2 regions of the Blautia liquoris genome follow, and region 1 is predicted to be linked to the other one. Evidence: predicted binding sites of a transcription regulator. Region 1 holds the regulator's gene; the other holds the start of a gene.
What was found. The regulator HrcA, encoded in region 1, represses chaperone genes, less so after heat shock. The targets are predictions, from matches to a motif close to TGTTAGCACTCNNNNNNNNNGAGTGCTAACA.
Positions count from the first base shown of each region.

Region 2: clpB (ATP-dependent chaperone ClpB) is a predicted target of HrcA. The motif match lies at 1,961-1,991, and genes of this name have one in related genera.

Region 1 covers NZ_CP063304.1:456,879-463,312, reverse strand. Annotated here, with positions in the region: gene dnaK (molecular chaperone DnaK) at 1-664, opposite strand, end outside; gene grpE (nucleotide exchange factor GrpE) at 887-1,552, opposite strand; gene hrcA (heat-inducible transcriptional repressor HrcA) at 1,603-2,667, opposite strand; gene uvrB (excinuclease ABC subunit UvrB) at 2,852-4,834, opposite strand; gene INP51_RS02190 (DeoR/GlpR family DNA-binding transcription regulator) at 5,013-6,377, shown strand.
Region 2 covers NZ_CP063304.1:136,699-143,132, forward strand. Annotated here, with positions in the region: gene INP51_RS00685 (sensor histidine kinase) at 1-1,122, opposite strand, end outside; gene INP51_RS00690 (LytR/AlgR family response regulator transcription factor) at 1,122-1,871, opposite strand; gene clpB (ATP-dependent chaperone ClpB) at 2,134-4,737, shown strand; gene INP51_RS00700 (DUF4250 domain-containing protein) at 4,737-4,907, shown strand; gene INP51_RS00705 (class I SAM-dependent DNA methyltransferase) at 5,001-5,771, shown strand; gene hslO (Hsp33 family molecular chaperone HslO) at 5,793-6,434, shown strand, end outside.

The sequences.
Region 1 (6,434 bases):
CAACGCCTTCATTCTTCTTAAATTCGGCAATCATGTAATCCGCGATCTTCTGATCGAAATCATCGCCGCCCAGTTTATTGTTTCCAGCGGTTGATAATACTTCAATTACACCGTCTCCAATTTCAATGACGGAGACATCAAATGTACCGCCACCCAGATCATAAACCATGATTTTCTGTTCTTTTTCATTATCCAGGCCATAGGCAAGAGCTGCCGCTGTAGGCTCATTGATAATACGTTTTACATCAAGTCCTGCAATTTTTCCGGCATCTTTTGTCGCTTGGCGCTGTGCATCATTGAAATAAGCGGGAACTGTGATCACTGCCTCTGTTACTTTTTCGCCGAGGTAATTTTCTGCATCGCTTTTCATCTTCTGGAGAATCATCGCTGAGATCTCCTGCGGTGAATAATTCTTTCCCTCAATCGTAACACGATAATCCGTTCCCATATGTCTCTTGATGGAAGAAATTGTCTTGTCTGCATTGGTAACAGCCTGACGTTTTGCAGGTTCTCCGACAAGTCTCTCTCCTGTTTTTGTAAACGCTACAACCGACGGTGTCGTTCTGGCACCTTCTGTGTTCGTGATAACCGTTGGTTTTCCACCCTCCATCACTGCGACACAGCTGTTGGTTGTACCTAAATCAATACCAATTATTTTACTCATAGTTTTTATTCCTCCTGATTACCTGATTATTCTATATGAATTTTGACCCTGGTATCATATCAATGTATGATACACGGATTACTCCGCACTTTGTGCTCACGTAATCCTACAAACATTCGAAATACACCCTAATCGGGTTGCTTTCTCATGTTTGTTCGGGTCCCAAGGTCATGCTTTTTCATGCAAGCATGAAACGCAGGACCTTTTGACCCTGGTATCATATCAATTTGCCACTTTTACCATGCTGTGGCGTACGACAGAGTCTTTATATAAATAGCCCTTTTGGAACTCTTCTACAACAACGTTCTCATCTGCATCTTCATCTTCCACATGCATCACTGCGTTGTGCAGATTGGGGTCAAATTTATTTCCGACTGCTTCAATTGCAGTCACCCCCATATCTTCCATAACTTGAGTTAGTTGTTTATAAATTTTATTCATCCCGTTGACAAAAGGATCTGACATATCCGATGCTGTCGCAAGTCCTCTTTCGAAGTTGTCTACAACTGGCAGAATTTTCTCCACAACATCCTTCGCACCCATGGAATACATTCCTGATTTTTCTTTCTCCGTGCGTTTTCTGAAATTATCGAACTCAGCCATCTGGCGCTTAAGCTGATCTGTCAATTCTTCAATTTTCTCGTCTTTTTTGTCTTTCTTTCTCTTAAAAAACTTTTTATCTTTTTCTTTAGCACCATCTTTTAAATCTTCTTTTAGCTCCTGCTTTTCCTCATCAGTTTCTTTTTTCTGATCCTGCTTCTTATCGTCCGCAGTTTTCTCATCCTGTGGCTGATCCGTCTCCTTAGGTGTCTCCTGGACATCCGATTCGGTCTGTATCTGATCCGTTTGTTTATGGATGTCCGTTAAGTCTTTTTCGGTATTCTCCATTTTCTCGTCTACTTTCTTATTTTCTTGTGACACTTATTATCCACCGCCTTTTAAGTATCCGGTTTTTTTTGTTTTTTGAATATCCCATCCAGCTGACTCTTCAAAGTCTTCAGGTTATCCACCACATTTTCGTAATCCATACGTTTGGGACCCACAATTCCTATTGTGCCCGTCATTCCATCCCCTAATTCATAGGTAGTAGTGACAACGGAGCAGTCTTTCATCGTCTGAACCGGGGACTCATTCCCTATATAAATCTGGATGCCTGTGCTGTTCTCGTCATCTTCACCACTGCTGTTTTCTACATTTTTGAGCATATCTATCAGCACTTCTTTTTCTTCGAAAGTGCCCAGAAGCTGACTGGCTTTCTCACTGTCTGTAACAAGTTCCGGATATTTCAAAAAGTTTGTAGTACCACTGGTATACACAGGAACATCATCAGCATCTACAGCAATTGCAGCAGCCACCGCATCCAGCACATTATTAATCACACTGCTGTGAATGCCGGCTTCTTCTTTCAATTTGGTTATCATGCCGAGATTGATCTGGTCCATAGTCAGGCCGTTTAATTGTGTATTCAGCATCAGATTCAATTTCAATATCTGCTCGTCATTGATCGGCTCTTCCAGTGGAATCATCCGATTCTTAACCATATTTCCCTCGGCAACAATCACAGCTAATATCTGCTCTTCGCTGACCTTGGACAGCTGAATGAATTTCAGCCTGGTTTTATGGATCTGAGGTCCGGTGATCATTGTAGCATAGTTTGTATTCATTGCCAGAACCCTCACCACCTGCTGAAGAACCTTCTCCAGCCTGTCAGTTCTCTTGATCGCAAGCTGCTGGATATCTTCAACTTCCTGGTTCTTTTCCCTCATAAGTTGATTGACATATAGTCGATAACCTTTATCTGATGGAATTCGGCCGGCTGAAGTATGGGGCTGCATAATGTAACCCATCTCCTCCAGATCCGACATCTCATTCCTTATCGTAGCAGAGCTCAGATTCAAGTCTGTATATTTGGAAATGGTTCTGGATCCAACCGGTTCGCCTGTGTCCAGGTAAGTCTGGATAATCGCATTTAAAATCTTTTGTTTCCTTTCATCCAAATCCAATGTTCCAAGCTCCCTTCTTATGATTTTGATACCTGCAGAATGCCTGGCACATTACGTCGTTTCGCTGTTGCACTCCTATCAGGTTTGTTAGCACTCGATGTTGTGGAGTGCTAACATCTATGTTCTTACTATAGTACTGACTTTTGATTTTGTCAACACCTTTATTGGTTTTTATTTAAAAAAGTCAAAATTCCTCGAGATATTTCTTTAGTTGAATCATCTGATCGCGAAGCCCGGCAGCGGCCTCGAAGTTCAGTTCCGCCGCTGCTGCCTTCATCTCCTTTTTTACTTTTTTAATCAATTTCTCGAGTTCATCCTTACTCATAGATTCAGGATCTTTTTCCATCTGATCTTCCGTTTTTGCCACATCCTGTGAGATACTGATCAAATCACGCACACCTTTTTCAATCGTCTTAGGTGTAATTCCATGTTCTTCATTATACTTTTGCTGAAGCATGCGCCGCCTTTTTGTTTCATCGATAGCCTGTCTCATAGAGTCGGTCATCATATCTGCATACATAATCACATGACCCTGCGAGTTTCTGGCAGCTCTTCCTATGGTTTGAATCAGGGAAGTCTCTGAGCGCAGAAATCCTTCTTTATCTGCATCTAATATTGCAACAAGAGTAATTTCAGGGATATCAAGTCCTTCTCGTAAAAGGTTGATTCCCACCAGCACATCGAATACATTCAGACGCATATCACGGATGATCTTCGTCCTCTCCAGCGTATCAATGTCTGAGTGCAGATAGCGTACACGGATGCCATTCTCCTTCATGTAATCCGTGAGATCCTCTGCCATTCGTTTGGTAAGCGTCGTAATTAATACTTTGTTATGTTTTTTCACCTCTTTATTAACTTCACTGATCAGATCATCAATCTGGCCTTGTACCGGCCTTACTTCAACTCTCGGATCCAGCAGTCCGGTCGGTCGTATGATCTGGTCAGCACGCAGAAGTTCATGATCCCCTTCATATTCTCCTGGTGTCGCCGAGACAAACATAATCTGATCAATCTTACTTTCGAACTCCTCAAAATTCAAGGGACGATTGTCCTTTGCAGAGGGAAGACGGAAGCCATAATCCACCAGTGTTCCCTTGCGGGACTGATCACCTGCATACATACCGCGAATCTGTGGAATCGTCTTGTGTGACTCATCAATCATAATCAGAAAATCATCCGGGAAATAGTCAATCAGCGTAAAGGGCGGCTGTCCTGGTTTTAAGCCTGTCAGATGTCGGGAATAATTCTCGATTCCGGCACAGATCCCGGTCTCCCTTAACATCTCGATATCGAAATTCGTTCTCTCTTCAATTCTCTGTGCCTCTAAAAGCTTGTCCTCACTCTTAAAATATCTGATTCTTTCCTCAAGCTCCGCCTCAATCTCAACGGTTGCTTCGCGGATTTTTTCCAAGGGAACGACATAATGAGATGCCGGAAAGATTGCAATATGTTTCAATTCAGACTTAATTTCTCCTGTCAGGGTATCAATCTGAGTAATTCGGTCAATCTCATCCCCGAAGAACTCGACGCGGACCGCAAGCTCACTTTCCTCAGCCGGGAATATCTCAAGAACATCTCCGCGCACGCGAAAGGTTCCTCTGTGAAAATCCATGTCGTTTCTGTCATACTGTATATTGATCAGCTCTTTAATCACCTCATCCCGGTCTTTTTCCATTCCGGGCCTTAAAGATATCGTCATATTCATATAATCGGAAGGACTTCCGATTCCATAGATACAAGATACACTGGAAACGATGATGACATCCTTTCTTTCACTTAACGAAGAGGTAGCTGACAAACGAAGTTTATCAATCTCATCATTGATTGCTGAATCTTTTGCTATATACGTATCCGAAGACGGAACGTACGCCTCCGGCTGATAATAATCATAATAAGACACAAAATATTCTACCGCATTTTCAGGAAAAAATTCTTTAAATTCTCCATAAAGCTGCGCCGCAAGGGTTTTATTATGTGCAATGACCAGTGTAGGCTTATTCATCTGCTTTATCACATTAGCCATCGTGAAAGTTTTGCCTGACCCGGTTACCCCGAGTAACGTCTCTGCCTGATTTCCTTCTTTAAATCCCTTGACCAGTCTGGCAATCGCTTCCGGCTGATCACCGGTAGGCTGATATTTGGAATGTAATTCAAAATGATCCATCTACTCTTTCCTCCTGCCCGAGAATTATATATAATCTTACATATTTTATCATGCTTAACCAGATAAGTATAGTCATCCACTCCCAATTCACATATAATACGTATTAGAAAAGTCTTGCATATTTTTTCAACTCAAGTTATAATAAAAGGCACTGACAAAAACAAAGGAGAAAGGCAAAGTGACTAAACATTTACGACTAATTATCAATTTACTTATCATTTGTTTCCTACTGTCTGCACTGGCTCTGATAATTCCGCCATCTGCGGGGGTTACAACTGTAATTATTGACCACAACATAACAGATACCAATTTGGGGATTGGTACTGTTGTTTACAGTCATCCTGTAAACACAAATCGCCTGGATGAGGGAGATCAGCTACTCGACTTTTCTGACACTTCTGTTCACGTATCCAAATTTACAGGAAAAGAAGGTTTGTTCAAAGCCAAGGAAACTGCAGAGAAGGTATATATCACGGTTCCTCTGATCGGCTACATATCCATAGCAGCACATTCTTTTGAGGGAAGAATTATCTTATGCTTATTATTTTCTGCTCTGGTTGTATTGTATATCCTGTCCGGAATTTTGAAAAACGATGAAGAAGACGATATGAAGAAAATCAGGGCGCAAAATCTACTGGAATTCGCCAACAGTAAGTCCTTTAAGAACGCAGATTCTGACACTTCCGAATTTCTGGAATCAACTGAACACAAAGATCAGCGTCCGGCATCTGATTCTTCAGAGATCATTTCAGACGACGAAACTCTGGCGAACACAATTCAGGAGGCACTGGAAAAAGAAATCGACAGAAACTTCTACATTAAGAATGAGGACAATATGCCAGAAGACATAAATATGAGTAAAGCAAAATCTGTAACTATACCTGAGAATATGGAGATACCTTCTTTGAACTATGGTGATATCATGGAAAAGCCGAATGTTAATAACACCTCCGGCATAAGCAGCAGACCAAAAGAAACTATTTCCTGCCGTGAAAAAACAGTCGCCCTGGCACGTGAAAAGGATCTTTTGTGTCGTCAGGCGGCTCAGCTTGTGGAAGATGGCGATATCATCTATATCGATTCCGGCACAACCTGTCGTAACATGATTGACTATATCTCTGATAAGAATGTTACAATCATCACTAACAGCTTGCGTGTAACTGCAAGGGCAACCGAATATTCAAACCTTAATGTAATATCTCTCCCCGGAAAACTGAAGACCGATACACTCTCTTTGGTCGGTACCGATTGTCTGGAATACTTCAAGAGGTACAACATTGGAAAAGCTTTTCTGTCATGCTCAGGCATCTCTGTGAAAAATGGTCTTACAATAGCTTCTGCCGAAGAATATATAATCAAAAAAGCAGTAATTGAAAACAGTCAGGAAAATTACCTTTTGGCCGACCACTCGAAATTTGGGAAGGTTTCCCTGATGACTTATGCAAAGTTGGATCAGATACAATCGGTCATTACAGATCATATTCTTCCCAAGGAATATCAGGAACAATGTGATATAAACAATATCGATCTTCTGATCAGCTAAACAAAATTTATTGATTTGAACTACAAAAGGCCGCCGCACTCAAATATCTGGTGCAGC
Region 2 (6,434 bases), 320 kb from region 1:
TATTTTTATAGCCAGTCCTCCTTTATATGAGAAATATTTCACTTCTATACATCTTTCTTCCAGGTTACTCCTTAATACTGCCTCTATTGCATTATCAAGCAAATTATCCATGATGGCTGAAATATCTACTGGACTAATTTCTAACTTTGGAACTTCATCCACAAGCAAAATCAACTCTATATCCTTGCTCTTACAAACAGCTGAATATTTACTCATAATCACATCCACAATTGAATTTCCACTTTTTATAACAGGTTTCATGTTATCTAAGCGCTCACCCAGCTGATCGACATATTCTCTTGCCTGGCCTACTTGTGCTCCATCTAGTAAATGGGATACATTAGCCATATGTTTTTTTATATCATGACGTATATTTTTTAATTCCGATGCCATATGCATTTGGTAGCTCACTATTTTATCCAACTCACTACTTCTCAACTGAAATATCTCAAGTTCAGTTTGTCGTTCATAGGCCCAACATATTTTTCCAAAAAAATAAATTACTCCGATCCCCATAATCAGTATGAGATACGATAATACAATCACATATTTCAAATTATTTGATAACTGATTATTATTCGTTAAATTGCTTTCGATAAATATGCACAACTGTAACATCTCTATAAAAACTACAAACATAAGATCTAATATGTACCAATATTTTCGTGGCAGCTTCGGTTGTAGTTTATTAATATATCTAACAAAAATAATTCCACACACGATCACTATTAATTTAATCCCCAATGTGAATACCGTTTCCATTAGAGTACTGTTAATTAATGTTGACGAAAACTGTTGTGGTAAGGAGAATACAATGTTAGCTATGCACATCTCACTCGCTCCCACTATATACATGCCCAAAATCAAATAGAAAATTTTCGTACACATATTTCCTTGAAAAATCATCTCACTAAATACACCAAATAAACCAAGCATTATTAATGGTTTTACAAAAATATTAACACTCAGTAAGTTGTTTGCTGCTGCTCCGATAATCATGCATGCAAACAGTATAGTTAAACCTAGTCCTTTTTCAATTTTTTTAGGCAATACACTCCATGGAATCGCCAGTATACTTCCTACTTCCACTAAGGAAAATGCATAATTAGCAAAATCTCTCATTATAATTGTCCCTCTCTATAAATATCATCCAGAAATGAGTCTAAGACCTGTTTTCTTTTCCTCCGACTCATAATTAACTCTTGACCATTATCTAAATATACCGTTGTTTCACCAACACTAATGACAAACTTCGCATTTACTATACAAGTCCTATGGATATCAAGAAACTCTAATGCAATAAATTTCCTGACTATATCAGAAAATTTATAATGGTATAATCGAAATTTTCCATAAACCGTATACATATATATTTCTCTATTAATAACCTCAAAATAGATGATATTATTCAATGGGAGCTTTAACTCCAAGATTTTATCTGCATTTTTTTCACCATATACTTGAAAAAATTGTATCTCAGGTTTTTCTTCTTTTATTTTTTTTACTACTCGCTTTACTGTATCCCCTAAGTATTTCTTCAAGTTATTTTTAGGCAAAAAACCAATAATATCATGTTGGAACATATTCAGTGCCTCATGCTCATAGGCAGTCATAAATATTAATTTGAAATTTTTGTCCAGTGCACGCAATTTCTGCGCAACGATTTTTCCATTCATATCTGGCATATCTATATCTAGAAATATAATATCAAAATATGGGATATTAGCACGAAACTCATCAACTAACTTTTTACCACTTTGATATTCCTTAAAATTAATATTCACTTTATATTTCTTAAATTCTGCATGAATAACCGGAAGAACACTCTTCAAAAAATAATTATCATCATCGCAAAAAGCTATATTTATCATATTCTCTCCTATTAAATGTTACCACTATTCTAAAAATTATATCATCTTCAGTTTCACAAGACAATGTGGATTTGAAGAATATACGCTGTTTTTAGCACTCACCTCTTGACAGTGCTAACAAGTGGTGATATAGTCACGATATAACAAAGTGATGTGGTTCTAAAGCCCATTTCTCATTAAAATATAGAGCCAGGGAGCTGGATCTTTTGTTTTACGAAGTTGGATGAATAGTGTTAATATGATAGATTGGAGGCAAAAAAGTATGAATATAAGCAAGTTTACACAGAAATCACTGGATGCTGTGCAAAACCTGGAGAAGACTGCCTACGATTTTGGTAATCAGGAGATAGAGCAGGAGCACCTGCTCTACTGTCTGTTACATCAGGAAGACAGCCTGATCTTAAAGATGATTGAGAAGATGGAGATTCAGAAGGAACATTTTCTGAAGAACTTGGATAATCTGCTGAATGGCAGAGTGAAAGTGCAGGGCGGACAGCCCTATATTGGACAGTATCTGAACAAAACACTGATTAATGCCGAGGATGAGGCAAAGGCGATGGGAGATGAATATGTATCTGTCGAGCATCTGTTCCTCGCCATGATGAAAAACCCGAATTCGAACATTAAGAAATTGATGAAAGAATATGGAATTACCAGAGACAGATTTTTAAAAGCTCTGGAAAGTGTCAGAGGAAATCAGAGGGTTACAAACGATAATCCAGAGGCAACCTATGATACGTTGGAGAAGTATGGAGTTAATCTGGTTGATCGTGCAAGGGAACAGAAGCTGGATCCCGTCATCGGCAGAGACGAAGAGATTCGAAATGTGGTCCGGATTCTGTCGCGTAAGACTAAGAATAATCCGGTTCTGATCGGTGAACCCGGTGTCGGCAAGACGGCAGTTGTGGAAGGACTGGCACAACGAATTGTAAAGGGAGATGTCCCGGAAGCACTAAAAGAAAAGACAATCTTTTCTCTGGATATGGGAGCTCTAGTTGCAGGCGCCAAATACAGAGGAGAGTTTGAAGAACGTCTCAAAGCCGTTTTGGAAGAAGTCAGAAAGAGCGAAGGGAAAATTATCCTGTTTATCGATGAACTTCATCTGATCGTCGGTGCCGGAAAGACGGATGGAGCCATGGATGCCGGAAATATGTTAAAGCCCATGCTGGCAAGAGGTGAACTACACTGTATTGGTGCGACAACGCTGGATGAGTACCGCGAATATATTGAGAAAGATGCAGCACTTGAGAGACGTTTCCAGCCAGTCATGGTGGATGAACCAAACGTTGAGGATACGATTTCCATTCTTCGAGGCCTAAAGGAACGCTACGAAGTGTTCCATGGCGTGAAGATTACAGACAGTGCACTGGTTGCAGCTGCGACACTGTCGGATCGCTATATCAGCGACCGCTTTCTTCCGGATAAAGCTATTGATCTGGTCGACGAGGCCTGTGCTCTGATAAAGACAGAACTTGATTCCATGCCGACGGAGTTGGATGAGCAGCGCCGCAGGATCATGCAGATGGATATCGAAGTTGCAGCGCTGAAAAAGGAAACCGACAATCTCAGCAAGGAACGCCTTGAGAGTTTACAGAAAGAACTGGCGGAACAAAGAGATGCATTTAATGCACAGAAGGCTCAGTGGGAGAATGAAAAGTCTTCGGTTGATAAATTATCTGCTCTTCGCGAGCAGATTGAAGACTTAAACCGCCAGATCGAGCACGCGCAGCAGAATTATGATTTGAACAAAGCCGCTGAACTGCAGTATGGTGAGCTTCCGAAACTCCAGCAGCAGTTAGAAGTGGAAGAAGAAAAGGTGAAAAATGCTGATCTGTCGTTGGTACACGAGAACGTTACTGATGAGGAGATCGCCAGAATTGTGTCCAAGTGGACTGGAATTCCTGTTGCGAGACTGACAGAGGGGGAGCGGATGAAGCTCCTCGGCCTGGAAGATCAGCTTCATAGACGGGTAATCGGACAAAATGAAGCGGTTTCACTGGTTTCTGATGCGATTATCCGTTCAAAGGCAGGAATTAAGGATCCCACAAAACCGATTGGCTCTTTTCTGTTTCTGGGTCCGACCGGTGTCGGAAAGACAGAACTTGCAAAAACTTTGGCAAGACAGCTTTTTGATGATGAGAACAACATGGTTCGTATTGATATGAGTGAATATATGGAGAAATACTCCGTATCGCGTCTGATCGGAGCACCTCCGGGATATGTGGGCTATGAAGAAGGCGGCCAGCTCACAGAAGCGGTTCGCAGAAAACCATATTCAGTCGTTCTTTTCGATGAGATCGAAAAGGCGCATCCCGATGTGTTTAATGTTTTGCTTCAAGTTCTGGATGACGGGCGGATTACCGATTCACAAGGCCGCACCGTTGACTTTAAGAATACGATCCTCATCATGACCTCCAATATTGGTTCTTCCTATCTTCTAGATGGGATTCGTTCTGACGGCAGCATCAGCGAAGAGGCGCAGCAGATGGTTCATAATGATCTGCGGTCACACTTCCGTCCGGAGTTTCTGAACCGGCTGGATGAGATTATCCTATTTAAACCTCTGACGCAAGACAACATCGGGGATATTGTGGACCTTCTGATGGAAGAGCTCAACCAGAGGCTGGGGACACAAGAGTTGTCTATCGAACTTACAGACAGAGCGAAAAGGTTTATTGTTCTTGGCGGGTATGATCCCGTGTATGGGGCAAGACCGCTGAAACGTTATATACAGAAAAATGTTGAGACACTGACTGCAAAGCTGATTCTGGAAGGCTCTGTCCACACAGGAGATACAGTTTTGATTGACGTCAGAGATGATAAGCTGGAGGCGATGATTAAACCTCAGGTTGAGGTGGTATCGTGATGCCAAAAGATCCCTATATGCTGCTGAGTTTTGTGAATACGCAGCTGCGGGATACGTACCATTCACTCTCTGATCTCTGCCAGAGCTTCCAAGTAAAAGAAAGAGAGATCATTGACAAGCTGTCAGCAGTTGACTACGATTATGATGAAAAATTAAATCAGTTTGTATAAAAGTATTAAAACTGGCTGCCGCACTGCGGCGGCCTTTTCTATTTACAGAAAACCCGCTTTCGTTTATACTTAAAGGGACTTTGGAGGTTAGACATGGAAAGTAAACAGGATACAGTTTCTTATAAAAGTTTTGCACAGGTCTATGACCTGTTTATGAATGATATTCCATACAGGGAATGGTCCGCGTATGTTCTGGGTCTTCTGAGGGAATATGGAATCAATGACGGTCTTGTTCTGGAGCTGGGCTGTGGAACCGGCAGTATGACAGAACTTTTGGCGGCGGGTGGTTATGACATGATTGGTGTAGATAATTCCGAAGATATGCTGGAGATCGCCATGGATAAGCGTGTGTCTTCCGGGCATGATATTTTGTATCTGCTGCAGGATATGCGTGAATTCGAACTGTATGGTACGGTTCGGGCGGTCGTAAGCATCTGTGATTCGATGAATTATATACGAAAGGAGAGGGATTTGCTTGAGGTGTTTGGACTGGTGAACAATTATCTGGATCCAAAAGGATACTTTATCTTTGATCTGAACACCATCTTTAAGTATGAGCAGATCGGTGACTCTACAATCGCGGAGAACCGAGATGAGGCCAGTTTCATATGGGATAATTACTATGACAAAGATTCCTGTGTCAATGAATACGATCTGGCTCTTTTTATTCCCGAGGGGGATCGGGGACTGTACCGCAAATACGAAGAGGTGCATATCCAAAAGGCGTATTCTCTGGATACCGTAAAAGAGTTGATTTTGGAGGCGGGGATGAAGTTTGTAACTGCATATGATGCATTTACCCATGATCCGGTAAAAGCGGACAGCGAGCGCATCTACGTGATTGCGCAGGAGAATGGAAAATAACCATAAAGGAGACGGATATAGATGGATTATATTGTACGAGCAACGGCAGCGGACGGGCAGATTCGTGCATTTGCCGCGACAACGAGAGATATGGTGGAGACGGCAAGAGCGGATCACAACACCAGTCCTGTGGCGACAGCGGCACTGGGAAGACTTCTGACTGCGGGAGCCATGATGGGAATTATGATGAAAGGTGATCAAGATATCCTGACTTTGCAGATTCGCGGAGACGGGCCGATTCAGGGGATTACAGTTACGGCAGATTCGAAGGGAAGAGCGAAAGGGTATGTGATAAACCCAAGTGTCATCCTGCCGGCAAACAGTATCGGAAAACTGGATGTCGGAGGAGCTGTTGGACACGGATATTTTCGGGTCATCAAAGATATGGGATTGAAAGAACCGTATACGGGACAGGTAGAACTGCAGACCGGAGAGATCGGTGACGATCTGACTTATTATTTCGCGGCAAGCGAGCAGACTCCTTCTTCTGTGGGACTGGGTGTTTTGATGGAAAAAAATAATACCGTAAAGCAGGCAGGGGGATTTATCGTTCAGCTGATGCCGGATACAGACGAAGCTGTGATCGAAAAACTGGAACAGAATCTTTCCGGAATAAAATCCGTCACTTCGATGCTGGAACAAGGTGACACACCAAAGATGATT